DNA from 3 places in the Aureimonas sp. CAS genome. Region 1 is predicted to be linked to each of the others. Evidence: predicted binding sites of a transcription regulator. Region 1 holds the regulator's gene; each other region holds the start of a gene.

Region 1 (10,539 bases):
CAGCATGTTCAGCGCCGCTTCGTTCGCGCCGCCGTGGGCGGGGCCCCAGAGGCAGGCGACGCCCGCCGCGATGCAGGCGAAGGGATTGGCGCCCGACGAGCCGGCCAGACGCACCGTGGAGGTGGAGGCGTTCTGCTCGTGGTCGGCGTGGAGGATGAAGATCCGCTCCATCGCCTTGGCCAGGACCGGGTTCGCCTCATAGGGCTCGCACGGAACGGCGAAGCACATGTGAAGGAAGTTCTCGGCGTAGGAGAGGTCGTTGCGCGGATAAACGAAAGGCTGGCCGATGTGGTACTTGTAGGCCATCGCCGCGAGCGTCGGGATCTTCGCGATCATCCGGATCGAGGCCACCATCCGCTGGTGCGGATCGGAGATGTCGGTCGAATCGTGGTAGAAGGCCGAGAGCGCGCCGACCGAGCCGACCATCACCGCCATCGGGTGCGCGTCGCGGCGGAAGCCCGTGTAGAACCGGCTCATCTGCTCGTGCACCATCGTGTGGCGCGTCACGCGGTAGACGAAGTCCTCCTTCTCCCGCGCGGTCGGCAGCTCCCCGTAGAGGAGGAGATAGCAGGTCTCGAGGAAGTCGCCCTTTTCGGCCAGCTGTTCGATCGGATAGCCGCGATGAAGGAGGACGCCCTCGTCGCCGTCGATATAGGTGATCTTCGACTCGCAGGCCGCGGTCGAGGTGAAACCGGGGTCGTAGGTGAACATCCCGGTCTCTTTGTAGAGCGCGCCGATGTCGACAACGTCCGGCCCGATCGTGCCGTGCCGCACGCGGAAATCGGCGTCCTTGCTGTCGAACGAAAGCTTGGCCGTATCACTCATGGCTTTCCCTTCATCACGGCCGCCCGGAGAAACTCCGCTGCAGCGCACTCGTCGGAATTAGGTCCTGAATGCCTAGACGAAAGGCATCCGTCGAACAAGTTTTCGCCGCGATCCTGTTGCGGCGCAACCATGCGGCCCGTCAGGCTGCCTGATCTTTCAGCCGGGCAAGCGCCTCGTCGCGCCCCAGAACCGCCAGGACGTCGAAGACGCCGGGCGAGGTGGTGCGACCCGTCAGCGCGGCGCGCAGCGGCTGGGCCGCCTTGCCGAGCTTCAGTTCGTTCTCTTCCGCATAGGTCCGCACGATCGATTCGAGCGAGGCCGCGCTCCACTCCTGCGCGGCTGACAGGCGCGGCAGAAGGCCGGCGACGATCTCGCGCCCGCCGCCCGACAGGATCGCCTCCGCCTTCTCCTCGACGGCCAGAGGACGCTCCGCGAAGAGATAGGCCGCGCTCTCGGCGAGCTCGACCAGCGTCTTGGCGCGCTCCTTCAGGCCGGACATCGCCTCGGTCAGAAGACGGCGGACCGTCTCGTCGTCCTTCGCCTTCAGGATGGCGCCGTTCGGCAGATGATCGCGCTCGACCATCAGCCGATCGACCAGCTCCGCGTCGTCGGCCGCCCGCATCCAGTGGCCGTTGACCGCTTCGAGCTTGGCGAAGTCGAACCGCGCGGCGCCCTTGTTGACGTCGGCGATGTCGAACCAGGCGATCATGTCCTCCAGCGACATGATCTCGTCGTCGCCATGGCTCCAGCCGAGCCGGGAGAGATAGTTGCGCAGGCCCTGCGGGAGATAGCCCATCTCCCGATAGGCCTCGACGCCGAGCGCGCCGTGGCGCTTGGAGAGCTTGGCCCCGTCCGGCCCGTGGATGAGCGGGATGTGCGCCATGATCGGCACGTCCCACCCCATCGCCCGATAGATCAGCGTCTGGCGCGCCGCGTTGGTCAGATGGTCGTCGCCCCGGATGATGTGCGTGACGCCCATGTCGTGATCGTCCACGACTACGGCGAGCATGTAGGTGGGCGTTCCGTCCGAGCGCAGGAGCACGAGGTCGTCGAGATCCTTGTTCGGGAAGCGCACGTCGCCCTGAACCCGGTCCGCGACGAGGGTCTCGCCGTCGAGCGGCGCCTTCAGCCGGATCACGGGCTTCACGCCCTCCGGCGCCTCGGACGGGTCGCGGTCGCGCCAGCGGCCGTCGTAGCGGGGCGGGCGCTTCTCGGCCTTGGCGCGCTCGCGCATCTCCTCCAGCTCCGCCTGGCTGGCATAGCAGTAGTAGGCGCCGCCCTTGGCGACCATCTCCTCGGCCACCGCGCGATGGCGGCTCGCGCGCTCGAACTGCGAGACGGGCGGCTCGTCCGGCGAGAGGCCCAGCCATTCCAGGCCGTCGATGATCGCCTGCGCGGCCTGCGGCGTGTAGCGCTCGCGGTCGGTGTCCTCGATCCGCAGGAGCATCGTGCCGCCGGTATGGCGGGCATAGAGCCAGTTGAAGAGCGCGGTCCGCGCGCCGCCGATGTGCAGGTAACCGGTCGGGGAGGGCGCAAAGCGGGTGACGACGCGGTCGGACATGCGGGGAGGCTCCATGAGGTCGGGATCGGCCGGGCGAAGGGGGCGCGGAACGATCGAGAGTCCCGCCTTACGGGCCCGTCTTTCCGCTCGGCTTTTCGCGTGCGCTGTGTAGCATAGGGGGGAGCGCAGACAAGACGACGGTCGGCATGAGCGTCCTCAAGGCAGGGAAGGAGGCGCATGACGACCCGCAGGGCGGGCGGCCCTCCGCACGGCCCGGCAGGGGGCTCGCAGCGCCGTTCCGCCGGCCTTCCCTCGAGGGGCTTCGCGCCGCCCTCGCGCGCGAGACAGCGGCCGAACAGGCCGCCCGCGGCGGCTTCTTCCTTCTGCCCCTCGGCCTCGTCGCCGGGATCGCGACCTTTTACGGTCTCGACCTCCGGCTTCCTCCCGCAGCCGCCGCGGCGGGCTTTCTCGTCCTCGCCGGCCTGATCGCCGTCCTGCGCGAGCGGATTCCGTCCCTCGCCGTCCTGACGGTCCTCGCCTGCGCCCTCGCCGGGCAGATGCTGGCGCAGGCGGAGCTGGCGCGGACGCACACGACGATCTTCTCCGGCGAGGCGACCGTGCGGATCGCCGGGCGGGTCGCGTGGCGGGACTTCGACGACCGGGGGCGCATCCGCTACCTGATCGACATCGAGGAAACCGCGCGGCCCGTCCTTTCGCGTCCGCCCGAACGCGCGCGCATCCTCGTCTCCAGCGTCCACGATCCGATCCCGGTCGGGGGAACCTACAAAGGGCTCGTCCGCCTGCGCCCACCCTCCGGCCCCGCCTTGCCGGGCGCCCACGACTTCGCCTTCGTGCCCTACTTCCAGGGCCTCGGCGCCTACGGCTTCTCGCTGGGCGCCCCGCAGCCGCACGCGGAGCCCGCCTCGCGGGAACTCGGTTGGGCGGAGCGGGTCGCGAGCCTGCGCGTCTCGATGGCCGAACGGATCCGCGCCGTCGTTCCCGGCCCGCAGGGGGCCGTCGCCGCCGCCCTGATCACCGGGGAGCGCGCCGGCATTCCCGCCGAGATCGAGGAATGGCTGCGGATCACCGGGCTCGCCCACATCCTGGCGATCTCGGGCCTTCACATGGCGCTGGTCGCGGGCTTCACCATGCTTTCGGTGCGGCTTCTCGCCTCGCTCGTGCCCGGCCTGCCGCTTCGCCTTCCGACCAAGAAGATCGCCGCCGTGGCGGCCCTCATCGTGGCGACCGCCTATCTCCTGATCGCGGGGGAGAGCGTTTCGACGCAGCGCTCCTGGATCATGCTCGTCGTCATGCTCGGCGCCGTCCTTCTCGACCGCCCGGCGCTGACGCTGCGCAACGTCGCGATCGCCGCCGTCATCGTCGTGACCGTCAAGCCGCATGCGGTGGTGACGGCGAGCTTCCAGATGTCCTTCGCCGCCACCGCAGCGCTCGTCGGGGCCTACGGCGCGCTGATGCGATGGTGGACCGCGCGGGACCGCGGCACGCGCCGCCGCGAGCGCGGGCTCTTCCTCGGCGTTCTGGCGGCCCTTGCCGGTCTCGCGCTCTCATCCCTGATCGCGGGCGGCGCGACAGCGCCCTTCGGCGCCTATCACTTCCAGCGCGCGGCGCCGCTCGGCGGGGTGATCGCCAACGTCCTCGTGATGCCGCTGTTCTCGTTCGTCGTCATGCCGGCGGGGCTGCTCGGCGTCCTCGCCATGCCGTTCGGCCTCGACGGGCCCTGGCTGACGACGATGGGGCACGGGCTGGCGATCATCTTCGCGCTCGCCGAGGCGATCGGCTCCCGGTTTCCCGACCATGCGACGGGACTCATGCCGCGAACCGCGCTCGTCCTCTTCAGCGGCGCCATCCTCGCCCTCTGCTTCTTCGCCGGACGCCTGCGCTGGCTCGCCTTGCCCTTCGCCGCAGCGGGCATCGCCCTGTCGGTCCCCGAACCGACCCGGCCCGAACTCCTGATCTTCGAGGACGGGAAGGAGGTGGCGTTGATCGACGAGACCGGTGCGCTCCGCCCTCTGAAAGCGCGCCCGAACGCCTTCGTCGCAACGCAATGGGAGCGCGCCTTTCCACGGCGCGCGAAGGCGCACGACGCACCCGGTCGCGAGATCGCGCCGCCGACGCCGACCTTCGTCTGCAAGGACGACATCTGCCGCGCGGAAACCCGCTCGGGGCTGCGCGTCGCCTGGACCGAGGACTACGAGAAGACGGGCGCGCTCTGCGACACGTCCGACATCGGGATCGTCTCGCGCGCCATCCGGCCGACGGAGTGCCGCTCCGGCGCGCGGCTGGTGACCCTGCGCACGCTGCGCCGGACGGGCTCGCTCGCCGTTTCGCGCGATCCGAAGAGCGGCGAAATCGTGATCCGCCGCTCGATCGCGCCGGAGCCGCGCGAATGGAACATGCATCGCCACGCCGCGTGGCCGGAGTTCTGGCGCGATCCGGCGGGGAGCGCCACGACGCCCGATGACGGTCTCGAGGCCTCCGGCCCAGACTCGTCCGGCGGAGAACCGACCCCGGCGGCGTCCCGGCGGGCGCCGGAAACGCCCGCCGCGCCGGGCGATCAGTAGCGGCGGATCAGTCCGACGAGCTTGCCCTGCACCTTGACCTGGTCGGCGCCGAAGATGCGCGTCTCGTAGGCCGGGTTCGCGGCCTCCAGCGCGATACGGTCGCCCTTGCGGCGGAAGCGCTTGAGCGTCGCCTCCTCCTCGTCGACGAGGGCGACGACGATCTCACCCGGATTGGCCGTGTCGGCGCGGCGGATGACGACGGTGTCGCCGTCGAGAATGCCCGCCTCGATCATCGAATCGCCTGCCACGTCGAGCGCGTAATGTTCGCCCGGCCCGATCATGTCCGGCGGCAGGACGAGATCGCGCGTGTTGTTCTGGATGGCGGAGATCGGCACACCCGCCGCGATCCGCCCCATGACCGGCACGCTGATCGAATCGTTGGCCGCCGAGACGGGCAGGGGCCGAACCTCGGACTTGCCCATAGCGGGCGTCGAGGCGACGAGGCTCGGCCGGAACCCTTGCGGGACGGGCCGGGGCGCGCTCTTGGCGATCACGTCCGGCAGCTTGAGGATCTCCAGCGCCCGCGCGCGGTTGGGAAGGCGGCGGATGAAGCCGCGCTCCTCCAGCGCGGTGATCAGGCGATGGATGCCGCTCTTCGACTTCAGCTCCAGCGCATCCTTCATCTCGTCGAAGGAGGGCGGCACGCCGGCCGACTGCAGCCGCTCGTGGATGAAGAGGAGGAGATCGTGCTGCTTGCGCGTGAGCATCGCCGAACCCTTGGGACAGAATCAAAACAAAACCTGAACAAAGCTACTTGTTCCGTTTGTGTTCCGCAAGTCAGTCCAGCGGCAGATAGAGGCAGTCGTCACCCGTTCGGGCGGCGGCCGCGTTCGCGGGGCGCAGGAGCAGGGCTTCGGCCCGCGCGTAGATCGAGAGCAGCGAGGAATCCTGCCGCGAAAGCGGGACGATGACGACTTCGCCTTCGGCGCCCTCGATGCGCGATCGCACGAACTCGGCACGGTCGTCGTTCGCCGGCACGTTCCGCCCGAGGCGGCCCTTGCGGAAGCCCGCGTCCGGCAGGCCCGCGAGCCGCCTCACCAGCGGCCGAAGGAAGACCGTCGCCGCGACCATGGAGGAGGCGGGGTTCCCGGGGAGCCCAACGATCATGGCGGGTCCGAGCCGGCCCGCCATGATCGGCTTGCCCGGCCGCATCGCGACCTTCCAGAAGTCGAGCGAAACGCCGCGAGAGGCGAAGGCCTTGGCCGCGAGATCGTGGTCGCCGACCGAGGCCCCGCCGATCGAGACGAAGATGTCGGCGCCGGCCGCCACCGCCTCGTCGAGCCGGGCGCCGATCGCGTCGAGATCGTCCGGCGCGATCCCGAGGTCGAGGACGTCGCCGCCATTCGCCTCGACGAGCGCCGCGACGCCGTAGCCGTTCGAGGCGACGATCTGCGACGGGCCGACCGGCTGGCCGGGCTCCACTAGCTCGTCGCCGGTGGCGAGGATCGCGACGCGCGGGCGACGAAGGACATCGAGGGCCGGATGGCCGCCGCTGGCCGCGAGCGCCACCATTCCGGCCGTCAGGCGCGAACCTGCCGAAACCAGGGTTTCGCCTGCGGAGAAATCGTTGCCGAGCGGCCGGATGTTGGCGCCCTTCGACGGGACGACCGTCGCGCGGACATCGCCCTCCACTCGCTCGGCGTTCTCCTGGATCAGCACCGTATCAGCCCCGGCCGGAACGGGTGCGCCGGTGAAGATGCGGACCGCCTGACCCGACCCGACCGTGCCTTCGAAGGCACGGCCCGCCTGCGCTTCCCCGATCAGCGTCAGGAGACGCCCGTCGGCGGCGTCTTCGGCGCGCAGCGCGTAGCCGTCCATGGCGGAGGCGTCGAAATCGGGCTGGGTGCGCAGCGCGATCACATCGCGCGCCAGAACCCGCCCGGCGGCGAGCCGAAGAGGCACGCTCTCCGTCCCGGTCAGGGCGCCGACCCCCTCCAGAAGGTCGGCCAGCGCGTCCTCGACGGGGCGAAGGCTCATGCGGCCCCGCCCGACGCCCGCGCATAGTCGCCGGACCGGCCGCCGGACTTGGCGACGAGCCGGATGCCGGTGATCTCCATCTCGCGGTCCACGGCCTTCGCCATGTCGTAGATCGTCAGGCAGGCGACGGAGACCGCCGTCAGGGCCTCCATCTCGACGCCCGTGCGCCCGCCGACCTTCGCCGTGGCGACCACGCGAAGGCCGGGAAGCTCCGGCTCCAGCGTGATGTCGACCGAGACCTTGTCGAGCATCAGCGGATGGCACAGCGGAATGAGATCGCTGGTCTTCTTCGCCGCCATGATGCCGGCGATCCGCGCGATGGCGACGACGTCGCCCTTCTTGGCCTGACCGGAGGAGATCAGTTCCAGCGTCTCGGCCTTCATGACGACGAGGCCTTCGGCGCTTGCCTGCCGGCTCGTCACGTCCTTCTCGCCGACATCGACCATGGTGGCCGCGCCGGACGCGTCGAGATGGGTCAGCCGGGTCTCGCTCACGCCACGGCCTCGACGCGGGCGAGAAGGGCGCGGGTCGCCGCCTCGACATCCGCCTGCCGCATCAGGCTTTCGCCGACGAGGATCGTGCGGATGCCGGAGAGGGCGAGGCGGGCGCAATCGGCCGCCGCGTTGATGCCGCTCTCGCCGACGACGATGCGGTCCGCGGGGACGAGCTTCGCCAGTCGCTCGGCGACGGCGAGGTCCGTCTCGAAGGTGCGCAGATTGCGGCTGTTGATGCCGACGAGCCGCGAGCGCAGCTTGAGGGCGCGTTCGAGTTCTGCCTCGTCGTGAACCTCGACGAGAACGTCGAGGCCGTGGTCCTCGGCCGCGTCCTCCAGCGAGGCGGCGGTCTCGTCGTCCACCGCCGCCATGATGATGAGGATCGCGTCGCCGCCCCAGGCGCGGGCTTCCGCGACCTGATAGGCGTCGAACAGGAAGTCCTTGCGCAGCGCGGGCAGGGCGGTCGCGTCGCGCGCCGCCGTCAGGAAGGCCGGCTCGCCCTGGAAGGACGGCGCGTCTGTCAGGACGCTGAGGCAGGCGGCGCCCGCCCGCTCGTAGGCGCGGGCGAGGGACGGGGGATCGAAATCCTCGCGGATCAGGCCCTTGGACGGGCTGGCCTTCTTCACCTCGGCGATGAGGGCGGTGCGATCCTGCGAAAGGCTCCGCTCGATCGCGGCGGTGAAGCCGCGCGGCCGGTCGCGATCCGCGATCATCGCCTTCAGTTCGGCGAGCGGGACAGCGGCCCTGGCGGCCGCGATCTCCTGGCGCTTGTAGGTCTCGATCCGGGCGAGGATGTCGCTCATCGGCTTGCCTTCCGGCTGCGTTGGGAGGCCTCGACGAGACGGGCGAGGGCCGCCGAAGCCGCACCCTCGTCGATGGAGGCGGCGGCGAGCGACAGGCCGGCGGGGATGTCCGCGACACGGTCCGCGACGACCAGCGCGCCCGCAGCGTTCAGGAGGACCACGTCGCGATAGGCGTTGCGCTCGCCCGACAGAACTGCGCGCAGCGCCTCGGCGTTCGCGACGCCGTCGCCACCCTTCAGCTCGGACAGGTCGCGGCGCGGCAGACCGAACGTCTCCGGCTCGACCGTGAAGCGCTCGATCCGTTCGTCGTCCAGCGCCACGATCTCGGTCGGCCCGCAGACGGTCATCTCGTCCAGCCCGTCGCCATGCACGACCCAGGCCTTGCGGGTGCCGAGCGCGCGCAGCGTCTCGGCGATCGGCATCAGCCATTGCGGCGAGAAGACGCCGAGGAGCAGACGGTCGGCGCCGGCCGGATTGGCGAGCGGGCCGAGAATGTTGAAGATCGTGCGGGTGCCGAGCTCGACCCGGCTCGGGCCGACGAAGCGCATGGCCGAATGATGCGTGGGCGCGAACATGAAGCCGATGCCGGCCTCCGCGATCACCGGGCCGATCTCGGCGGGCTTCAGATCGACGTCCACGCCGAGGGCGGTGAGCACGTCGGCCGCGCCGGACTTCGACGACAGGGCGCGGTTGCCGTGCTTGGCGACGGTGACGCCGCAGCCGGCCACGACGAGCGCCGTCAGGGTGGAGATGTTCAGCGTCCCGGCGTGGTCCCCGCCGGTTCCCACGATGTCGATCGCATCCTTCGGCGCAGCCACCCGCGCCATGTTGGCGCGCATCACGTCGACCGCGCCCGCGATCTCGTCCACGGTCTCGCCGCGCACGCGAAGGGCCATCAGGAAGCCGCCGATCTGGCTCGGCGTCGCCTCTCCTGACATCATGACGCCGAAGGCGGCGGCGGCTTCGGCGCGCGTCAGCGCCACGCCGTCCGCGACCTTGGCGAGGTAGGGCTTCAGATCCATGGTCAACGCAGGCTCTGGGCGGTCTGCACGGCCGCCTCGTTGAAGCGCACCGGATACTGCGCCTGCAGCATCGCGACATAGGCCTGCAGGATGTCGTTCTGAAGCGCGCCGGAAATCTGCGCGGTCTGCTGCGGCTGGATCTCGGCCAGCGGATCGGCCGGTGCCGTGACGTCGTCGACGCGAACGAGCATCCACGTTCCCGGCTCCGCGCCCGGCGCGGTCGCCACGAGACCGGAAGGGCCGGAGAAGGCGGCGTTGGCCGCCGCCTCGCCGAGGCGCGGGGTCGCGCTGGCGCGTGTCAGGTTCGGCTCCGTTTCCACGGTCAGGCCCTCGGCCTCCGCGACCGCCTCCAGCGTCTCGCCGGCCTCGACACGGGCGCGCATCGCCTCGACGCGCTCCTCCAGCTCCTCGCCCGCTTCCTCGGCCTTCCAGTCGGCCACCACCTCGTCGCGCACCTCGTCCAGCGGACGCTGGCGCGCTTCGGTGATCTCGGAGACGTCGTAGAAGACGTAGCTGTTGGAGGCGTAGTTGATCGGAGGGTTGTCGAAATCGGGTTGCGTCTCGAAGACGCCGGCGATCAGCTCGCCCTGCGCCGGCAGGTTCTCGACCGGCTGCCCCTCGGCGTCGAGGCCGGTCGCGTCGATCGCGGGGACCTGAACGACGGTCAGCCCGGCCTCCTGCGCGGCCTCCTCCAGCGTCGCGCCCGCCGCCCGCGCATCCTCGAACACATTGTAGGCCTCGTCGACCCGCTGGGCCGCGGCATCGAGCGCCAGCTCCTCGCGCAGCTGCGCCTCGACCGCCTCGAGCGGCTCGACGCCCTCCGGCTCGATGGCCTGGACGTTCAGGATCGTCGGGCCGAAGAGGCCGGGAACGACGCCGCTCGTTTCGCCCGCCTGAAGCTGGAAGGCGGCGTCGGCGATGTTGGCGTCGGGAATGTCGGAGCGCGCGAGAAGGCCGAGATCGGTGTCGGCGGCGCTGCGTCCGGCGGCGGCCGCGACGTCCTCGAAGCTGGCGCCGCCCGCGATCTCGGCAGCCGCGGCTTCGGCGGCGGCCTGATCGGGGAAGACGATTTGGCGGACCTGACGACGCTCGGGCGTGCCGAAGCGCGCGCGGTTCGCCTCGTAGTCGGCGGCGAGCGCCTCGTCCGTCACGCTCGCGGGATCGGCGAGAACCTCGGCCGTGAGATCGACATAGGAGAAGGCGCGGTATTCGGGCGCGGCGTAGTCGGCCTCCTGCGCGGTGAAGAAGGTCTGGAGCTCCTCGTCACTCGGATCGGCGATCTCGTCGGCCGGCCGGGCCGTCGCGGTGACGAGGCTGACGGTGCGGCGCTCACCG
Region 2 (10,539 bases), 1.0 Mb from region 1:
GGCCGGCGCGTAGAAGCCCATGGGCTGGGAGTTCAGGAGCGCGGCGGCGAAGACGTCCGGGTAGTGGCACTTCAGCCAGCAGGACGTGTAGACGAGGAGGGCGAAGGAGGCGGCGTGGCTTTCCGGAAAGCCGTATTCCCCGAAGCCCTCGATCTGGTTGAAGCAGTTCTCGGCAAATTCTCGATCGTACTTCCTCGCGACCATGCGCTCGACCATCTTCTCGCGAAACGTGTGGATGGTGCCGGCGCGCCGGAAGGTCGCCATGGCGCGGCGTAGCCCGTCGGCCTCGTCCGGCGTGAACTTCGCCGCCACCATGGCGATGCGCATCGCCTGTTCCTGGAAGAGCGGCACGCCGAGCGTGCGCCACAGCACCTCCTTGAGCTCCGGGCTCGGATAGGTGGTCGCCTCGATCCCCATCTTCCGCTTCAGATAGGGGTGGACCATGTTGCCCTGGATCGGCCCCGGCCGCACGATCGCGACCTCGATCACGAGGTCGTAGAAGCAGTTCGGCCTCAGCTTCGGCAGCATCGTCATCTGCGCGCGGGACTCGATCTGGAAGACGCCGAGCGTGTCGGCCCGGCTCGCCATGGCGTAGAGGCCGGGATCCTCGTCTGGAATGTCGGCGAGCGAGTAGTCGTGTCCGTAGTGCTCGCGCAGCATGTCGAGCCCGCGTCGCAGGCACGAGAGCATGCCGAGCGCGAGGATGTCGATCTTCAGGATGCCGAGTTCGTCGAGGTCGTCCTTGTCCCATTCGACGATGGTGCGCCCTTCGGAGGCGGCGTTGAGGATCGGCACGGTCTCGTCCACGCGGCCGCGCGTCAGGACGAAGCCCCCGACATGCTGGGAGAGGTGGCGCGGCATGCCGGAGAGTTCGGCGCAGAAGTCGAGCACGTGGCGCGTCGTGGAATCCTCGGCGGCTAGGCCCGCCGCGCGGGCCTCCCGCTCGCCGAGGTCCGAGGAGGAATAGCCCCAGACCGAGCCGGACAGGGCCGAGACCGCGTCGTCCGATAGGCCGAAGGCCTTGCCCACCTCGCGCGCGGCCGAGCGGGCCCTGTAGGTGATGACGGTGGCCGCGAGCGCGGCCTGGTCGCGGCCGTATTCGGCGTAGATCCAGTCGATGATCTCGCCGCGCCGCTCGTGCTCGAAATCGATGTCGATGTCGGGCGGCTCGTTGCGGTTGGAGGAGATGAAGCGTTCGAAGAGGAGCCCGGCGCGGTCGGGATGAACCTCGGTGACGCCGATGCAGTAGCAGACCAGCGAATTGGCCGCCGAGCCGCGTCCCTGGCAGAGGATTCCCATCCGCCGCGCCGCGCCGACGATGCGCTCCACGGTCAGGAAATAGGGCTCGTACTTCATATGCGCGATGACCGCGAGCTCGTGTTCGATGGTCTTCCGGTTCGCCTCCGAGAGCCCGTCTGGAAAGCGCCATTCGGCGCCCCGGTAGGCGAGGGCGCGCAGCTCCTCGGTCGGCGTGCCGGCCAGCCGCAGCTTCTCGTCCGGATAGACGTATTCCAGGCTCTTCAGGTCGAAGCGCAGTTCGGCGAAGAAGCGCCGGGCCTCCTCGACCGCGTCCGGATGCAGCCGGAAGAGCCGGGCCATCTCGTCCGAGGTCTTCAGGCGCCGCTCGGCGTTCCTCGACAGATGGAAGCCGGCCTGCGCCAGCGGCACGTGTTCGCGGATGGAGGTCAAGACGTCCTGCATCCGGCGCCGTCCCTCCGCGTGGTAGAACACGTCGTTGGTCGCCATCATCGGCGTGCCGCATTCGGCGGCGAGCCGGGACGCGTTGGCGAGACGCCGGGCGTCGAGCCCGTCGTGGCGACAGCTCACGGCGAGGCGGACGGAGCGGCCGAAACGCTTGGCCAGAAGCGACAGGACGCGCCCGCAAAGCGCCTGAGCCGCCTCCAGCGCCGGGCCGTCCGCCCCCAGCGCCTCGGGTGCCGCCAGCGCGAGATTGATCCCCGTCCCATGGCCGAGGAGGTCGGCGAGGAAGAGGCGGCAGCCGCCCTTCTCGGCGCGCAGGTTTCCGGCGGTCAGGAGCCGGCAGAGCCGTCCCCATCCGTCGCGGTCGCGCGGATAGGCGAGGATGTCGGGCGTGTCGTCGGAAAAGACGAGCCGGGCGCCGGGGCGGAACGGATAGCGCTCCTCGCGGGCCTGCTGGTAGGCGCGCACGACGCCCGCCACGCTGTTGCGGTCGGCCAGACCCAGTCCGCCGAGCCCCAGCAGCTTGGCGGTGACGACGAGCTCGCGCGGATGGGAGGCGCCGCGCAGGAACGAGAAGTTCGAGGCGACGCCGATCTCGCAGAAGCCGGTCCCGGCTTCGAAGAAGCCCTTCGGCTCCGGCTTGGGGGCAGGGGCGTCCATCAGGCGAAGAGCCCGTGCATGAACCAGGCCGGCGCGCCGCTCGGCGCCTGCCGTCCCTCGCGAAACATCCAGAACCGCCGGCCTTCCACGTCCTCGACGCGGAAATAGTCGCGCGTCTCCCCGCAATCCTCGCGCCACCATTCGGGCGCGATCCGCTCCGGCCCTTCGACCCGCACGACCCGGTGGTGGGCACGCCGCCAGCGGAACTGCTCGGGCGCGCCTTCGGGCACGCCGGCCGTCGCCTCGACGGGCTCGGGCGGCACCAGAAGCCGCAAAGGCCGGGGAGCGCCCACCGCGACCCGCGCTCCGGCCGGCCGCGCGGCGGCCAGTTCCCTTCGAAGGGCGGCGCCGAAGGACTCGGCCCGTTCGGGGCGATGGCTCTCGACCTCGTCGAGCCCGAGGACGGCGGCCTCGCCGAGGCGCGCGGCGAGGCGGTCGAGCAGCACCTCCACCGGCTCGCCCGCGCCCTTGGCCGCGCCGAGATCGCCCTGCCGCTCGGCCAGGGGATCGCAGGCCTCGACGCCCAGGCGCACGAGATCGTAGCCGAAGCCGGCGTCGAGTTCGTCGCCCAGACCTTTCAACCGCTCCTTGAAGAGGCGCACCAGCTGGACGGGATCGCGGGTCGGCGCCGCCGTTCCGACGTCCAGACGCTCGACGCGTCCGTCCAGCCGGAAGAGGGTCAGGGCGAGCCGGCGCGCGCCTTCGCCGCGCCGCTCCAGATCGAGGGCAAGACGCGGAGCCAGCGTCTCCAGAAGGCCGAGAATGTCCTCGGTGCGGCTGATCGGCTCGAACAGGCGGCGCTCGTGGATGATGAGCGGCACCGGGCGGCGCGGGACGATGGGCACGGGCGCGTGCCCCAGCGCCTCGTCGAGCCGGTCGCCGAGGGCCTGCCCGAAGCGACGCGCGAGACCGGCGCGCGGAAGCTCGAACATCTCGCCCAATCGTTTCAGGCCGAGCCGCGCGAGCATGGCCGCGACCTGCGGCTCGAGGCGCAGGGCCGACAGGGGAAGGGGCGCGAGCGCCTCGCGCTCCCCGCCGGCTTGCAGCCGGGTGCCGGAGGCGTGGTCGACGAGGGCCTGCGCCGTGCCGGCCTGCCGGGCCACGGCGGTGCGCACCGTCAGTCCCTGCGCGGTGAGGCGGGTGGTCAGATCGGCCACCATGGCGGCCTCGCCGCCGAAGAGATGGGCGCAGCCGGAAATGTCGAGAAGAAGCCGCGACGAGCCGTCGAGGGCGACGAGCGGGGTGTAGCGGTCGCACCAGTCGGCGACCATCTCCAGAAGCCGGGCGTCGCCCGGCCGGTCGGCCTCGATCAGCTCCAGATGCGGGAAGCGGGCGCGGGCCTCCGCCACGCCGAGACCGGGCGCGAGGCCGAGCTTCGCGGCCCCTTCGCAGAGGGCGACGAGCCGCTGGGCGCCGCCGGCCTTCTCGAACAGAGCGAGCGGCGCGCGCCCCTGCGGCGTGGGAACCGGGGCGAGGGCGAGGGCCACCAGGCTGCGATGGGCGCTGCCCGCCGCATCCCGGAAGACGGACGGAACGGGGCCGGTGACCGGCCCAGCGGGCGCCTCAGGATGCGCGCCGGAGAGCCACGAGCGTCCCAGCCTCTCGCGCAGGATGCGGTCGGTGGACAGTCTCGGGAGCGACACCGCCAGATAGCGCGGGGGCACGGTCGAGGAGAGCGAGGCGCTGCTCATGGGCGTTCCATTCCAGAAGGAATTGGCGGGTACGTCCGTCCCGCGATTTCTCGATGTCGATCCGAAAGGCCGGCGCGCCGAGGAAGCGCCCGGGGCCGAGTTCGCCGGGCGGCGCGCCGGGATGGGCGGAGACGGCGAGCCGCAGGGGCGCCGCGCTCGTCTCCGGCGCACCGGCCTGGCGCAGCATGAGGAAGGGGCGGCCGCTCTCCTTCGCGCGCACGTGCAGGCGGCGCGTGCCTTCGAGGCCGAGCCGCTTCGGATTGCCGCGCGTCTCCAGGACGACGAGGGCGGGCGCGCGAGAGCGCGCGGCCTCCTCGCCCGCCCAGATCGCCTCCTCCAGGTGCTGGGGCGCGACGAGGAGGAGGGCGGCGGGGTCGAGACCGAGCGTGCGCAGGCCCGCCGCCGAGGCATGGCCGCCTTCGGTGAAGACGTGGCGTTCGCCGATCCAGATCAACGGCCGGCAAGCGTCGGCGCCGGCCAAGATCGCGAGCGCCAGCGCGAAGCCGGCCCCCGCGCCCGCATCCCGGGTCTGGTCGAGCCGCAGTTCGGTGAGGCCGGTGGGAATGCCGCCCGACAAGGCCTCGTCGAAGGGCGCGACGCCCGTGGGAAGGACGAAATCCGCCTCCGGGTTCTCCTCCTGAAGGCGCTCGGCGAGCCGGCCCTCAATGCGCGCGACTTCGCCGCGCAGCCTGGTCAGAACGGGCGGGACAGGCCTGCCCGCTCTCTCTCCGGCGCTTGGCTCCACAGGAGCACCGGCGAACGCCATCGTTGCGGCGGCCGGGGCCCGCCGCTTGTCGCTGAGCTCGAACATAGGGTCTCCATCGGCCGCGACGGAAAGGTCGCACCGGTCTCACCGCCTCGATCGAGGCATTTCGTTCCTGTTATGTTCCAATGGATTCCAGAGCGGCCCCGACGAGTCAAGCTGTCCTATTGGAGGAATATTTTCTTGGGTCCGCCGGAACTTTTCGTGCTGCAGCGTCAAACCCTTTGGCAGAACGGCCTGCCGCACAATATGCACCCCTCGACGAAGGTTGAGGGACGATGATGGCCATTCTCGATCAGAGCGGCGACTGGGCGGGCCGGCTGGCGCCGAGCCTGGAGGAGTTCGAAAGCCTCGCGGTGGCCGCCTATGCCGGCCTGCCGGAAGCGTTCCGAGCCCTCTCCGGCGACATCCGCCTTCTGGTCGCCGACTTCCCGGACGACGACGTGATCGAGGAGATGAACCTCGAAAGCCCCTTCGACATCCTCGGCCTGTTCGAAGGCCGCCCCATCGGCGAATCCGACGTGCCGGGCACCTTCGAGATGCCCAACCGCATCCTCCTCTATCGCCGTCCCATCCTCGATTACTGGGCCGAGCACGAGGAGACGCTGGGCACCCTCGTCACCCATGTCCTGATCCACGAGATCGGCCACCATTTCGGCCTGTCGGACGACGACATGGAAGCGCTGGAAGAGAGCGTGGCGTGACCGATCGCCTCAGCCCCTCGCGCACCGCGCTTCTCGTCATCGACGTGCAACAGGCCTTCGCGCAGAAGGAGGCCGCGGGCGAGCGGCGCAACAATCCCGGCGCGCTCGACGCCATCGCCGCGCTCCTCGACGCCTTCCGGCGGGCGGAGGCCCCGGTCGTCCACGTGCGCCACCGCAACGTGAGCCCCCGCTCGCGCTTCCACCCGGATGCCGCCGGCTTCCAGCCGATGGAAGCGGCGCGCGAGCGGCCGGGCGAGACCCTGATCGTGAAGGACGTGAACAGCGCTTTCATCGGCACCCCGCTCGACGATCATCTCCGGGCGAGCGGGATCGAGGCGCTGGCGATCGTCGGCATCACGACCAACCATTGCGTGGAGACGACGACGCGCATGGCCGGCAATCTGGGCTACGAGACCCTTCTCGTCTCCGACGCCACCTATACGTTCGACCGCACGGGTCCCGACGGGCGCCTGTTCCCGGCCGAGGACATCCAGGCGATGACGCTGGCCAACCTTCACGGCGAGTTCTGCACGGTCACGACGGCCGAACAGGTGTCGAAGGCCCTGGCCGCCGCCACAGCGTCGGGCGCGGCAGGGTGACGCGGCACCGCAAATCCGGCAATCCTTTTCCGGAACGCGCCCGCACCGGCCCGTTCCCGCTCCTGATGGAAGGCTACAAGTGGACGCCCTGATTCTCATCGTGATCCTGGTCCTTCTCGTGCTGTCGGCGACCTTTTCCGGCAGCGAGACGGCGTTCACCGCCTCGAGCCGGGCCTTCATCGCGCGCCAGTCGAAGGAGGGGAACCGCAACGCCGCACGGATCGCGAAGCTGGGAAAGCGCAAGGACCGCTTCATCGCCGCGCTCCTGGTGGGCAACAATTTCGTCAACACCACCGCCACGGCCCTGGCCTCGGGCCTGCTCATCGCCTGGTTCGGCGAAGGCGGCGTCCTCTACGCCTCGCTGGTGATGACCGTCCTTCTGGTGATCTTCGCCGAGGTCCTGCCCAAGACCTACGCCCTGCAGCGGCCGGACGACGCCGCGCTGAAGGCTGCGCCCTTCCTCGCCCTCGTCGACCGGGTGCTCGGGCCGCTCGGCTCCCTCGTCAACATCATCCTCTCCCGGCTGCTGCGCGCCATCGGCGGCGCGCCGGACGCCGGGGCCGGCCAGGGCGAGGAGGAACTGCAGGGCCTGATCGACCTCTACGGCATCGAGGAGAAGGGCGCGGCGCAAAGAGCGGCGCGCGAGGAGCGCCAGATGCTGCGCGGCGTGCTGGCGCTGGACGATCTGACCGTCGAGGACGTGATGACGCAGCGCATGCGCATCGTCGGACTGCCGGCCGACCTCGACCCGGACGAGATCGTCTCCCGGCTGCTTTCCGCCGGCCATTCGCGCCTCGTCCTGTGGGGCGAGACGAACGACGACGTCGTCGGAATCGTCGATGCCAAGGGGGCTCTCGCGGCCTTCGCCGAGGCGCGCCGGGACGGGCGGTCGGCGGACATCCGGGCCTTCGCCACGCCGCCGGTCTTCGTTCCCGAGAGCCGGCCGCTGCGCGAACAGCTCGAATCCTTCCGCAACGGCTCGTCGCAGAAGATGAACCTCGTCGTGGACGAGCATGGCGACCTCGCCGGACTGGTCACGCTGGAGGACATCGTCGAGGTCGTCTTCGGCCAGATCGCCCAGCCCGGCGAGGCGATCATCGCCGATCCGAAGGACAGCGGACACGTGACCGTGCGCGGCGACACGCGGCTGCGCGAGATCGAGCGGGCGCTGGAATGGGACCTGCCCGAGCGCGAGGCGGCGACCGTGGGAGGGCTGATCGTCTCGGAGCGCGGCGGGGTGCCGGAGGTCGGCACGGCGATCGAGATCGACGGCTACCGGTTCAAGATCCTGGAGCGGCACGGGCGCCGCATCAGCTCGGTGGAGATCCGCCGTCTGCCGCGGGCGGTCGCAGATCCGGAGTGAGGGGCGCCTGGGCGACCTCCTCCACCCCACGCGTCAGGCTTTCCGAGTGTCGATTCCGATTTTCGGGCCGATGCTCAGCCGTGCCAGCGGATCGAGGCCAGGAGCGTCTGGGGCAGGGGCGTCCAGATGCCCGTCGCGATGCCGGCATGGGCGAGCGCCGCGCTCGTCCAGACATTGCAGCCCACGGCGATGTTGAACCAGCCTTCCGCCTCGTAGAAGAGGTCGAACGGGGAGTATCCCGCCCCGGCCACATGGACCGGCCGCCCCGCGTCGTCGTGCTCCAGCGTCTGCTCGACGAAGGCGAGAAGCGCCTCGAACTGCGCGTCGGAAAGGACGAGCCGGCGCGTGCCGGGAAGATCGGCGGGAAGCACGGGCGCCAGCGCGAAGCGCAGCACGGAATCGTCCAGCGTGACGGAGGCGAAGGCCGCTCCCGCCGTCAGGTCGCCCCAGGTGGGCGTGCGCGTGTAGAACTCCCGGCCGCCCCAGCCGACGAGGATCGCGCCGAGCTCGGGGTGGTCCAGCGGCAGACCGTCCTCGGCGAGGAAGCGCAGGCGCTCCAGCACCTGCGGCGTCGCGGGCAGCGCGATGTCGGTGTGAATGGCGTTGGCGACGAGGACGATCTCGTTGCCGCCCGGCCCGGACGCGACGTTCTCCACGCCGCGCGGGACCAGAAGGCCGAGGAGAAGCGCGAGCGCGACCGCCAGCGCCAGTCCCGCGAAGGCCTGGGCCGAACGCTTCGCGCCGCGGCGCAAGGGCCTATTGCTCGCCGAGCTTCATCGAGGGGTCGTAGTCCTTGCCCTCGACGGTCTTCGTCACCGGCTGGGCGCACTTCATGACGCCTTCGGCGGCATCGAAGGCGTAGGCCGGGCTGCCGGCGAGCTCCCAGCCCTTGGACAGGGCGAGGGAGACCTTGTGGCAGAAGGCGGAATCATCGATCCCGGTGAGGAGGCGGTAGAGCTTCATGAAGCGGGCTCCGGACGAAAGGGTCCGGCATCCCTCGCAAAGCCCGGTCCGGCGCGCAAGGGCCGGCGCTCCCGTCGCGATGGGGGAAGGCGTCTGCGAAGCTTTGACCCCTGAGCGCGGGCGATGCTATCGGAACCGGCGATGAGAGCGGCTTGCGGACCGGGGAACCCGCCCCGATCGAAGCCGCCGCCGAAGGAGGATGGACATGCAGAAGTTCGACAGGCTGACGGGCGTGGCCGCGCCGCTGCCCATCGTCAACATCGACACCGACATGATCATCCCGAAGGACTATCTGAAGACGATCAAGCGCACCGGGCTCGGCGTCGGCCTCTTCGCAGGCCTGCGCTACAACGACGACGGCTCGGACAATCCCGACTTCGTCCTCAACAAGCCGGCTTATCGCAACGCCGAGATCCTGATCGCGGGCGACAATTTCGGCTGCGGTTCGAGCCGTGAGCACGCGCCCTGGGCGTTGCTGGACTTCGGCATCCGCTGCGTGATATCGACCGACTTCGCCGACATCTTCTACAACAACTGCTTCCAGAACGGCATTCTGCCGATCCGCGTTAGCCAGGAGGAGCTGGACCAGCTCATGGAGGACGCGCAGAAGGGCGCGAACGCCAAGATCTCGGTCGATCTGGCGGCGCAGGAGATCGTGCGGCCGGACGGCGAGACCGTTCGCTTCGACATCGACCCGGCGCGCAAGCACCGTCTTCTGAACGGCCTCGACGACATCGGCCTGACGCTGCAGAAGGACACCGACATCGCCGGCTTCGAGGGGCGCCTCTCGCAGGAGCGCCCCTGGGCATGAGCCGATTTTGATCGCTCGCCTCCAGACGACCCCGAACAGAACGACAGATCGGAGCTGCCCGAGAATGACGACCCGCAAACTGCTGCTCCTGCCCGGCGACGGCATCGGCCCCGAGGCGATGGCCGAGGTCGAGAAGTTCATCCCCGTCCTCAACGAGGCGGGCGCGGGCTTCGAGAGCGAAACCGGCCTCGTCGGCGGCGCGGCGCTCGATGCGCATGGCGTGCCGATCTCGGAAGGGGACATGGCGCTCGCCATGGCCGCGGACGCGGTGCTCTTCGGCGCGGTCGGCGGGCCGAAATGGGACGCGGTCCCCTACGAGAAGCGGCCCGAGGCCGGCCTCCTGCGCTTGCGCAAGGACATGGAGCTCTTCGCCAATCTTCGCCCCGCCATCTGTTATCCCGCGCTGGCCGACGCCTCCTCGCTCAAGCGCGAGCTGGTCGACGGGCTCGACATCCTGATCGTGCGCGAGCTGACGGGCGGGGTGTATTTCGGCGAGCCGAAGGAGATCACGGACCTCGGCAACGGCCAGAAGCGCGGCGTCGACACGCAGGTCTACGAGACCTACGAGATCGAGCGCATCGCCAGGGCCGCCTTCGAGCTGGCGCGCACGCGGCGCGGCAAGGTGACCTCGATGGAGAAGCGCAACGTCATGAAGACGGGCGTTCTCTGGAACGAGGTCGTCACCGCCACGCACAAGGACGGCTATGACGACGTCGCGCTCGACCACATGCTGGCGGATGCGGGCGGCATGAAGCTCGTGCAGAACCCCAAGCAGTTCGACGTCATCGTCACCGACAACCTCTTCGGCGACATGCTGTCGGACATCGCGGCCATGCTGACGGGCTCGCTCGGCATGCTGCCCTCGGCCTCTCTCGGAAGCCCCGACGCCGCGACGGCCAAGCGCCGCGCGCTCTACGAGCCGGTGCACGGCTCGGCGCCCGACATTGCCGGGCAAGGGATCGCCAACCCGATCGCGATGATCGCCTCGCTGGCGATGATGCTGCGCTATTCCTTCCAGATGACCGCGGAGGCGGACGCGCTGGAGGGGGCGATCGCCGAGGTTCTGGACTCCGGCACGCGCACCGGCGACATCATGGCGCCGAACTGCCGCAAGGTCGGAACGGGCGAGATGGGCGACGCGATCCTGTCCGCCTTCCGCACGCGCCTCGCGGCCTGACCGGCCCCGTCCGACGCTCGATACGAAAAGGGGCGCCCGCCGGGCGCCCCTTTTTCGTTGGGTCAGTCGCCTGAGACGACGGCCGGCGGGCCCTTCAGATGCTTTTC
Region 3 (10,539 bases), 160 kb from region 1:
TGCGCACGCTGGAGCGGCTGCTCGCGCGCGAGCCCGAGGCCGCCGAGGCCGTCTACCGGCTCGGCAACCTCGCCCGCGAGGGCGGCAGCGGCGAGGAGGAGTTCCGGCTCTCGCGCTGCCTGGCCGGCGCGACCGACCCGTCCGCGCGCTGGTATCGCGCATCCGTCCGCCCGCTCGGTGATGCGGAGGCTCTGCGCGTCTGGCAGCTGAAGGACATCACCGTCGAGCGGCGCGAGCAGGAGGGGTTCTTCCGCGATCTCCAGCACGCGATCGACTATCTCGACCACGCCCCGGCGGGCTTCTTCGCCTCCGACGAGGACGGGCGGATCGCCTATATCAACGCCACGCTCGCCAGCTGGCTGGGCATCGACCTCGCCGCCTTCCGGCCGGGCACGCTCTCCATCCACGATTTCGCCGGCCCAGACGCGCGGACCTTCCTGGACACGGCCGTCGGGGAGGCAGCGTCGTCGTCGCCGCAGATCCTCGACATCGACCTCGTTCGCACCAGCGGGCAGCGGCTCCCGGTTCGGCTCCTTCGACAGGCCACGCACGCGGCGGACGGCGCTCCGGGGCCGACGCGCACGCTCGTCCTGAACCGCTCGACGGAGACCGAGGGCGCCCGCACGCTGGAGGCGGCGGAGCTGCGCTTCACCCGCTTCTTCAACTCGTCGCCCATGGCGATCGCCGCGCTTGACGAGCGCGGGCGCGCCACGCGCGCCAATCCGGCCTTCGCGCGCCTCTTCGGCCAGGCGGCGGCCGGCGGCTCGGTCGCGCTGCAGGACGCGGTCCACGAGGACAGCCGCGAGGCCTTCGATCAGGCGCTGGCGGCGGCCCGGCGCGGACAGGCCGGCATCCCCTCGATCGACGTCGATCTGCGCGGCGAGACGGCCCGCACGGTCCGCTTCTACTTCAGCGCCGTCTCCGATCTGACGGAAGGATCGAAGGACGCGACGATCGTCTACGGCGTCGACTTCACCGACCAGCGCGCGCTCGAGGAGCAGGTGGCCAAGGCGCAGCGCATGCAGGCCGTCGGGAATCTGGCGGGCGGCATCGCGCACGACTTCAACAACGTCCTCACGATCATCACCGCCTCGGTGGACTTCCTCCTGCTCAACCACCGCTCCGGCGACCCGGCCTTCCAGGATCTCCTGCTGATCAAGCAGAGCGCCAACCGCGCGGCCTCGCTGGTGCGCCAACTGCTCGCCTATTCGCGCCGCCAGACGATGCGCCCGAAGATGCTGAATCTGACGGACGTCGTCGCGGACATGCATCTCCTGCTCAAGCGGATCGTCGGCGATCTCGTGAAGCTCGAACGCCATCACGGCCGCGACCTCTGGCCCGTCATGGCCGACATCGGCCAGTTCGAGCAGGTCATCACCAACCTCGTGCAGAACGCGCGCGACGCGATGCCCGAAGGCGGCACGATCACGATCGCGACGCGCAACATCGCGGCCGAGGAAGCGGCGAAGCTGCCCTATGCCGAGCTTTCGAGCGGCGACTACGTCCTCGTCGAGGTCTCGGACACCGGTGCGGGGATGCCGGCGGACGTCGCCGAGCGCATCTTCGAGCCCTTCTTCACCACCAAGGAGATCGGCAAGGGCACCGGGCTCGGCCTCTCCATGGTCTACGGCATCGTCAAGCAGTCCGGCGGCTTCATCTTCGTCGATTCGAGGATCGGCGAGGGCACGACGCTCCGCATCTTCCTGCCGCGCCACGTCCCGGCCGAGGTGGCCGCGCCCAAGGAGTCCGGCGGAGCGCCACAGGCGGCGACCGCCAAGGTCGATCTTTCGGGCACTGCCTCCATCCTCCTCGTGGAGGACGAGGATCACGTGCGCGCCGGCAATGTGCGCGCGCTGAAGATGCGCGGCTACGAGGTCCACGAGGCCTCGTCGGGCGTCGAGGCGCTGGAGGTGATGGAGGAGATCGGCGGGCGCGTCGATCTGGTGGTCTCCGACGTCGTGATGCCGGAGATGGACGGGCCGACGCTCCTGCGCGAGATGCGCCGGACGCGGCCGGACCTGAAGTTCATCTTCGTCTCCGGCTATGCGGAAGACGCCTTCGCCAAGAACCTGCCGGAGGGCGAGAAGTTCGGCTTTCTCGCCAAGCCCTTCTCGCTGCGCGAGCTCGCGGTTGCGGTGAAGGCGGAACTCGACCAGTAGCCCCTGCGACCTCGCCGCCTTTACCTTTACTTAGGGTTCGATCGCGCCGCACGTCATGCGGATCGGCGATTCGGAATGGGAACAAATCGGGAAAATCGCTTGATGGGAGAGAACAAAGCAGGTACATAGATCGCCGACGACACGCCGATTATGCGACCCGTTCCCGCTGGATAAAGGGCTTCTCCCATGGCACAGAACGCACTCCGACTCGTTGAGGACAATTCCGTGGACAAGAGCAAAGCCCTCGATGCGGCGCTGTCGCAGATCGAGCGGGCCTTCGGCAAAGGCTCGATCATGCGTCTCGGCCAGACCGAGAAGCTCGACATCGAGACCGTCTCCACCGGCTCGCTCGGCCTCGACATCGCGCTCGGCATCGGCGGACTGCCGAAGGGGCGCATCATCGAGGTCTACGGGCCGGAAAGCTCGGGCAAGACGACGCTGGCGCTGCACACGGTGGCCGAGGCCCAGAAGGCCGGCGGCATCTGCGCCTTCGTCGATGCCGAGCATGCTCTCGATCCGGTCTACGCCCGCAAGCTCGGTGTCGATCTGGAGAACCTCCTGATCTCGCAGCCGGACACCGGCGAGCAGGCGCTGGAGATCGTCGATACGTTGGTCCGCTCCGGCGCGATCGACGTCCTCGTCGTCGACTCGGTCGCCGCGCTCACGCCGCGCGCCGAGATCGAGGGCGAGATGGGCGACTCGCTGCCGGGCATGCAGGCGCGCCTGATGAGCCAGGCGCTGCGCAAGCTCACCGGCTCGATCTCGCGCTCCAAGTGCATGGTCATCTTCATCAACCAGATCCGCATGAAGATCGGCGTCATGTTCGGCAATCCGGAGACGACGACGGGCGGCAACGCCCTCAAGTTCTACGCCTCGGTGCGCCTCGACATCCGCCGCATCGGCGCGATCAAGGACCGCGACGAGGTCACGGGCAACCAGACCCGCGTCAAGGTCGTGAAGAACAAGATGGCGCCGCCCTTCAAGCAGGTCGAGTTCGACATCATGTATGGCGAAGGCGTCTCCAAGATGGGCGAGCTCGTCGATCTCGGCGTGAAGTCGGGGATCGTCGAGAAGTCCGGCGCCTGGTTCTCCTACAACTCGCAGCGTCTCGGCCAGGGACGGGAGAACGCCAAGCAGTTCCTGCGCGACAACCCCGATCTCGCCGCCGAGATCGAGAGCGCGATCCGGCAGAACGCCGGCCTGATCGCCGAGAAGCTGCTGGAGCAGGGCGGGCCGGACCCGCAGGAAGACTGACCGTCTTCGAGGGCTCGCCGATCGGCGGGCCCTTTTTTCATTGCAGATCCCCCCACGGGCGATGCGGCGGGCTCGAACGCGTCCGCCGAAGGTCGTCGCGACCGGCGCTGCCGGTCGGCGTGATGGACAGGGTTTGGGCGCACGGTTACAAGGCCAGCCCGAAGGGAAGGCGCGGGTGATCGCCTTCCGCTCCCCCCGCGTGTCCGAAGGCTTTCCATGAGCGGCGTGAACGAGATCCGGTCGACCTTCCTCGATTACTTCGCGAAGAACGGCCACGAGAAGGTGGCGTCTTCGCCGCTGGTGCCGCGCAACGACCCGACGCTCATGTTCACGAACGCCGGCATGGTGCAGTTCAAGAACGTGTTCACCGGGCTGGAGAGCAGGCCCTACGACCGGGCCGTCACCTCGCAGAAGAGCGTGCGGGCGGGCGGCAAGCACAACGATCTCGACAATGTCGGCTACACGGCCCGGCATCTGACCTTCTTCGAGATGCTCGGCAACTTCTCCTTCGGCGACTATTTCAAGGAGCGGGCGATCGAGCTCGCCTGGAACCTCGTCACCAAGGAGTTCGACCTTCCCAAGGACAAGCTTCTCGTCACCGTCTATCACGAGGACGAGCAGGCGGCGGGCCTCTGGCGCAAGATCGCGGGCTTCTCGGACGATCGCATCATCCGCATCGCGACCTCGGACAATTTCTGGCAGATGGGCGACACCGGCCCCTGCGGCCCGTGCTCGGAAATCTTCATCGACCGCGGCGAGCACATCTTCGGCGGACCTCCGGGGAGCCCGGACGAGGACGGCGACCGGTTCCTGGAGTTCTGGAACCTCGTCTTCATGCAGTTCGACCAGATCGAGCCGGGCAACCGCGTGGCGCTGCCGCGCCCCTCGATCGACACCGGCATGGGGCTCGAGCGCATGGCGAGCGTCCTGCAGGGCGTCGACAGCGTCTTCGAGACCGACACGTTCAAGCGCCTGATCGCGGCGGCGGGCGAAGCGGTCGGCCGCGAGCCGGCGGGCGAACCCTCCTTCAAGGTCATCGCCGATCACATCCGCTCCACGGCCTTCCTGATTGCGGACGGCGTCCTCCCGTCCAACGAGGGCCGCGGCTACGTGCTGCGCCGGATCATGCGCCGGGCCATGCGGCACGCGAAGCTTCTGGGCGCCCGCGAGCCCGTTCTTCACAATGTCCTGCCCGCGCTCGTCTCCGAGATGGGCCGGGCCTATCCCGAGCTGGTCCGCGCCGAGCAGCTGATCTCCGAGACGCTCAAGCTCGAGGAGAAGCGCTTCCTGACCACGCTCGACCGGGGCCTGACGCTCCTGAACGAGGCGTCGGACGGACTGAACGAAGGCGACAACCTCGACGGCGAGGTCGCCTTCAAGCTCTACGACACCTACGGCTTCCCGCTCGATCTGACGCAGGACGCGCTGCGCTCGCGCGGCGTCGGCGTGGACGTCGCGGCCTTCGATGCCGCTATGGCGCGCCAGAAGGCGGAGGCGCGGGCGAGCTGGGCCGGTTCCGGCGAGGCCGCGGCCGACACGGTCTGGTTCGCGGTTCGCGAGCGGGTCGGGGCGACGGAGTTCCTCGGCTACGACACCGAGGAGGCGGAAGGCCAGGTTCTGGCGCTCGTTCGCGACGGAGCGGAGGTCGACGGGGCGTCCGCCGGCGAGGCGGTCTCGATCGTCCTCAACCAGACGCCGTTCTACGCCGAGTCCGGCGGTCAGGTCGGCGACACGGGAACGATGACGGGCGAGGGCGTACGCGTCGAGATCGACGACACCCAGAAGGTGGCGAACGGTCTTTTCATTCATCGCGGACGGGTGGTCGAGGGGCGCCTTGCGAAGGGCGCCGCGCTCGAACTCGTGGTCGATCACGCCCGCCGGTCGAAGATCCGCGCGAACCATTCCGCCACGCATCTCCTTCACGAGGGGCTTCGCGAAATCCTTGGCACGCATGTCGCGCAGAAGGGTTCGCAGGTCGCGCCGGACCGGCTGCGCTTCGACTTCTCCCATCCCAAGCCGATGGACGCGGGCGAGTTGGCCGAGGTCGAGCGTCTCGCCAACGACATCGTCCTGCAGAACGCGCCCGTCGAGACGCGGCTGATGGCCGTGGACGACGCGATCGCGGAGGGCGCGATGGCGCTCTTCGGCGAGAAGTACGGCGACGAGGTCCGCGTCGTCTCCATGGGCACCGCGACGGAGGGCGAGAAGGCCGGTCGCCGCTATTCGGTCGAGCTGTGCGGCGGCACCCATGCGCGCGCGACGGGCGAGATCGGTCTCGTTCACATTCTCTCGGAATCTGCGGTCGGCGCGGGCGTTCGCCGGATCGAGGCGCTGACGGGCGCTGCGGCGCGCGCCCATCTCGGCGAGCAGGATGCGCGCATGCGCCGGATGGCCTCCGCCCTGAAGGTCGCGCCGTCCGAGGTCGCCGACCGGCTGGAAGCACTCGTCGAAGAGCGCCGCCGCCTGGAGAAGGAGCTGGGCGAGGCCCGAAAGCGGCTCGCGCTCGTCGGTGACGGCGCAGGCGAAAAGGGCTCGGCCGCGCGCGAGATCGGCGGCGTGAGCTTCGTCGGCCGCGTTCTGGAGGGCGTTTCGGCGAAGGACCTCAAGGGTCTGGTCGACGAGACCAAGTCCGGCCTGGGATCGGGCGTCGTCGCCTTCGTGGCCGTCGCGGACGGCAAGGCCAGCGTCGTCGTCGGCGTCACGCCGGATCTGACCGAGCGGTTCAGCGCGGTCGACCTCGTGCGGTCGGCCAGCGAGGCGATCGGAGGGAAGGGCGGCGGCGGACGGCCCGACATGGCGCAGGCCGGCGGCCCGGACGCGGCCAACGCGCAGGCCGCCCTGACGGCCGTCGAAAAGGCGCTCGAAGCCGCCTGAACCAGCCGGGCGGCGAAGGCCCAGGCCCTACGGCGCCGCCGGCTTCGCCCCAGCGCATCGGGGTTTGCCCTGCGGGCAGTTCGGCGCATCGGTCCGTGAAGCGGTCGGCGCCGGCCCGATGCGAGCGGTGACACCCAACGAAGAAGGCCGCCCGCGTTCGACGCGGACGGCCTTCTTCGATTCGAGCTGTCGGAAGGATCAGTCGTCCCAGCTCTGCAGGGCCGAGACCTCCTCGGGGGTGAGGTTCACGACGATCCGCCCGTCCGTGAAGCTCACATCGTCCAGCGAGACGATGGAATTGTCCGTGTCCGGGTAGGTGCTGCCGTCGTCGTCCGAGAAGTCGATCGCCAGATGCGTCGGCGTCTGCTCGTTCGATCCCAGAACCTCCTCGACCTCGCCGATCTCGGTGCCCGCGCTGTCGTAGACGTCCATGTCCTCGACGCTGTCCACGTCCATGGAGAACTGCGGGACCATCACGTCGTCGTTCACCTCGGTGAGGCTCGACTGCGCGAGGGCGGGCGTTGCGATGAAGGCGGCGGCGGCCAGAAGGGCTGCGGTGCGTTTCATGAGGAGTTGGCTCCGTCTGATTGCGTTTCGCCTCACCAATGTGCGCTCCGGCGCCCTCGTTCCTGCGGGGCGGCAAAAATTCCGGCGGTCGGCGCAAAGAAAAGGGGCCGCACCCTTTCGAGCGCGGCCCCTTCTTCGTCTCGTTGGCGGAAGGCGCTCAGGCCTTGGCCATCGCCGCCTTGAGGTTCTCGTCGATCTTGTCGAGGAAGCCCGTGGTCGACAGCCAGCGCTGATCGGGACCGACCAGCAGCGCGAGATCCTTCGTCATGTGGCCGCCTTCGACCGTGTCGATGCAGACGCGCTCGAGCGTGTGCGAGAACATCTTCAGATCGTCGTTGCCGTCGAGCTTGGCGCGGTGGGCGAGGCCCCGCGTCCAGGCGAAGATCGAGGCGATCGAGTTCGTGGAGGTCTCCTGGCCCTTTTCGTGCTGGCGGAAGTGGCGCGTGACCGTGCCGTGCGCGGCCTCGGCCTCCACCGTCTCGCCGTCCGGCGTCATCAGCACCGAGGTCATCAGGCCGAGCGAGCCGAAGCCCTGAGCCACGATGTCGGACTGGACGTCGCCGTCGTAGTTCTTGCAGGCCCAGACGTAGCCGCCGGACCACTTCAGCGCCGCGGCGACCATGTCGTCGATCAGGCGGTGCTCGTAAGTGATCTTGCGCTTGTCGAACTCGGCCTTGAACTCGGCGTCGAAGACCTCCTGGAAGATGTCCTTGAAGCGCCCGTCATAGGCCTTCAGGATCGTGTTCTTCGTGGACAGGTAGACGGGGAAGTTGCGGTTCAGGCCGTAGTTGAACGAGGCGCGGGCGAAGTCGCGGATCGACTCGTCGAGATTGTACATCGCCATGGCCACGCCCGAGCCCGGCGCGTCGAACACCTCGTGCTCGATCTTCTGGCCGTCCTCGCCGACGAAGGTGATCGTCAGCTTGCCCTTGCCGGGGAACTTGAAGTCGGTGGCGCGGTACTGGTCGCCGAAGGCGTGGCGGCCGACGACGATCGGCTGCGTCCAGCCCGGAACGAGGCGCGGCACGTTCTGCATGATGATCGGTTCGCGGAAGATCACGCCGCCGAGGATGTTGCGGATCGTGCCGTTCGGCGAACGCCACATCTTCTTCAGGCCGAACTCCTCGACCCGCTGCTCGTCCGGCGTGATCGTCGCGCACTTCACGCCGACGCCGTGGCGCTTGATGGCGTTGGCCGCGTCCACGGTGATCTGGTCGTCCGTCTCGTCGCGCTTCTGGACCGAGAGGTCGTAATATTCGAGATCGACGTCGAGATAGGGGTGGATCAGCTTGTCCTTGATAAGCTGCCAGATGATCCGGGTCATCTCGTCGCCGTCGAGCTCGACGACCGGGTTGGCGACCTTGATCTTAGCCATGCTGTTCCTTCCTGTTGAGAATCGTCTGCCCGCTCGGCGGTCCGGGCTGTCCCTTCGGGAGCGGCCGCGGCGCTGCCGGGCCGGCCCTTGCAAATTGTATGCGCGCGTATATCACCCGCTCCGCCGACTGCAAAGCAAGGCCGGGACGGCATTCGAGCCGCGCGCAGCCTGCCAACGGAGGGCGTGGACCATGGCCGAAGCGGAACATCCAGAGACGGCAACCGACGGCCGCGGACCGGTGATCGTCCTCGTCGAACCCCAGCTCGGCGAGAATATCGGCATGGTGGCGCGGGCCATGGCCAATTTCGGCCTGTCCGACCTTCGCATCGTCAATCCGCGGGACGGCTGGCCGAACGAGAAGGCGAGGGCGGCCGCGTCGCGCGCCGACGCCGTGATCGACGGGGCGCGGGTCTTTTCGACGACCGAGGAGGCGCTCGCCGATCTGACCTATGTGGTCGCGACCACCGCGCGCCCGCGCGATTCCGAGAAGTCCGTGCTGGGCCCGGAGGAGGCGACGGCGAAGCTCCACGCGCGGGCGGGCGAGGGCGTCGGCATCCTGTTCGGGCGCGAGCGGCACGGCCTGTCGAACGAGGAGATCGACCTCGCCGACGAGATCGTCACCTTCCCGGTGAACCCGGAGTTCGCCTCGCTGAACATCGCGCAGGCCGTGCTCCTGATGAGCTACGAGTGGTCGAGGCAGGCGGGGCTCGGCACCGGGCGGCCGCGTCTGGGCGCCGAAGCGCCGCCGGCGCCTCCCGCGCGAAAAGAGGATCTGTTCCGGCTGTTCGAACGGCTGGAGGGCGCGCTCGACGAGCGCGGCTACTTCTTCCCGGAGGCCAAGCGCGCCGTCATGATCCACAATCTGCGCAATCTCCTGACGCGCGCGGCCTTGTCCGAGCCGGAGGTCCATGCGCTGCACGGCGTCGTGCGCTCGCTCACGCGGAGGCAAGGGGAGAGTTGAACCAGGCTCCGATCCTCGTCTTCGATTCGGGCATCGGGGGCCTGACGGTGCTGCGCGAGCTGCGTGTCGCCATCCCCGACCGACGCTTCGTCTACGTGGCCGACGACGCCGGCTTTCCCTACGGCAATTGGGAGGAGGAGGCGCTGATCGAGCACATCGTCGCGCTCTTCGCCCGGCTCATCGAGGAGCACCGGCCGCAGATCGCGGTGATCGCCTGCAACACGGCTTCGACCCTGGTCCTGACGCCGCTGCGCGCCGCCTTCGACATTCCCTTCGTCGGCACCGTTCCCGCCATCAAGCCGGCGGCCGAGCGCTCCCGCTCCGGCCTCGTCTCGGTGCTCGCCACGCCCGGAACGGTGAAGCGCGGCTACACGCGCGGGCTCATCACCGATTTCGCGCGCGACTGCGAGGTGACTCTCGTCGGCTCGACCCGTCTGGCGGCGCTCGCCGAACAGCACATCCGCGGCGAACGCGTCGGCTTCGACGAACTGACGGAGGAGATCGCGGGCTGTTTCGTGGAGAAGGACGGGCGGCGCACCGACATCGTCGTGCTGGCCTGCACCCATTATCCCTTCCTCGCCAATGCCTTCCGCAAGATCGCGCCCTGGCCGGTGGATTGGCTCGATCCGGCCGAGGCGATCGCCCGGCAGACGGCGAAGTTCCTGCCGGACCTCTCGCCCTCGCTTCCCGAAGGGTTCGACCGGGCCGTCTTCACCGCCGGTCCGCCGGACTACGCGACACGGCGTCTTCTCTACGGGTTCGGTCTGGCGGGTTGAGCGCGGGGCGTCCCTATGGACCCTCGAGGATCGGCCCGCGCCTCGGCGAAGCGAGCCATCGGGCCGAGCGAAAGCGGGCTGCGGTCCTTCGGCCGATCCTGTCAGGGAACGGTCGCGCGCCGTCGGCGTTCGACAGGGAGTTCCAACAGACGGAAGCCCCATGGACCTGATCCGCGTCATCTTCGCCATCATCCTGCCGCCGGTCGGCGTGTTCCTGCAGGTCGGGTTCGGCAAGCATTTCTGGATCAACATCCTTCTGACGCTGCTCGGCTACATTCCCGGCATCGTCCACGCGATCTGGGTGATCGCGCGCAAGTAGCGCCTCGCGGTTGACACCGCGCCCCCCTCCCTTTACCAAGCGCCACATCGGCGGGGCCTCGTGCTCCGCCGATATTTTTACGTGTCCCGTGGACGGTCCGCTCCCGCAGCGCCGTCCTGTCAGTCCGCCGAAGCGCGGACAGAGGAGGGCGCGTTTCCTCGCCCGCCGGAGCGATCCGGCCGGGCTGTTGTGTGGCAAGGAAATGCGATGAGCAAGCGCGAAGCATCCAAGTACAAGATCGATCGCCGCATGGG

The links. Region 1 encodes LexA, which represses DNA repair genes until DNA is damaged. Its sites were predicted from a motif close to TGTTCNNNNTGTGTTCNG; they were not measured.
Region 2: AC6R2M_RS13555 (Y-family DNA polymerase) is a predicted target of LexA. The motif match lies at 3,880-3,897, and genes of this name have one in related genera.
Region 3: recA (recombinase RecA) is a predicted target of LexA. The motif match lies at 2,237-2,254, and genes of this name have one in related genera.

What each region holds. Positions count from the first base shown of each region.
Region 1 is NZ_CM187563.1:1,805,266-1,815,804, forward strand. Features, by position in the region: gene gltA (citrate synthase) at 1-825, opposite strand, end outside; gene gltX (glutamate--tRNA ligase) at 965-2,386, opposite strand; gene AC6R2M_RS08805 (ComEC/Rec2 family competence protein) at 2,533-4,908, shown strand; gene lexA (transcriptional repressor LexA) at 4,902-5,615, opposite strand; gene AC6R2M_RS08815 (molybdopterin molybdotransferase MoeA) at 5,686-6,885, opposite strand; gene moaC (cyclic pyranopterin monophosphate synthase MoaC) at 6,882-7,379, opposite strand; gene trpC (indole-3-glycerol phosphate synthase TrpC) at 7,376-8,182, opposite strand; gene trpD (anthranilate phosphoribosyltransferase) at 8,179-9,204, opposite strand; gene AC6R2M_RS08835 (peptidylprolyl isomerase) at 9,207-10,539, opposite strand, start outside.
Region 2 is NZ_CM187563.1:2,823,770-2,834,308, reverse strand. Features, by position in the region: gene AC6R2M_RS13560 (error-prone DNA polymerase) at 1-2,361, opposite strand, end outside; gene AC6R2M_RS13555 (Y-family DNA polymerase) at 2,361-3,710, opposite strand; gene AC6R2M_RS13550 (ImuA family protein) at 3,925-4,863, opposite strand; gene AC6R2M_RS13545 (metallopeptidase family protein) at 5,097-5,519, shown strand; gene AC6R2M_RS13540 (cysteine hydrolase family protein) at 5,516-6,118, shown strand; gene AC6R2M_RS13535 (HlyC/CorC family transporter) at 6,198-7,481, shown strand; gene AC6R2M_RS13530 (TIGR02117 family protein) at 7,556-8,233, opposite strand; gene AC6R2M_RS13525 (DUF1737 domain-containing protein) at 8,238-8,444, opposite strand; gene leuD (3-isopropylmalate dehydratase small subunit) at 8,650-9,255, shown strand; gene leuB (3-isopropylmalate dehydrogenase) at 9,320-10,432, shown strand; gene AC6R2M_RS13510 (BCCT family transporter) at 10,495-10,539, opposite strand, start outside.
Region 3 is NZ_CM187563.1:1,646,095-1,656,633, forward strand. Features, by position in the region: gene cckA (cell cycle histidine kinase CckA) at 1-2,159, shown strand, start outside; gene recA (recombinase RecA) at 2,346-3,413, shown strand; gene alaS (alanine--tRNA ligase) at 3,630-6,287, shown strand; gene AC6R2M_RS07995 (PRC-barrel domain-containing protein) at 6,486-6,854, opposite strand; gene AC6R2M_RS08000 (NADP-dependent isocitrate dehydrogenase) at 7,012-8,229, opposite strand; gene AC6R2M_RS08005 (RNA methyltransferase) at 8,420-9,190, shown strand; gene murI (glutamate racemase) at 9,187-9,966, shown strand; gene AC6R2M_RS08015 (YqaE/Pmp3 family membrane protein) at 10,127-10,285, shown strand; gene rpsD (30S ribosomal protein S4) at 10,493-10,539, shown strand, end outside.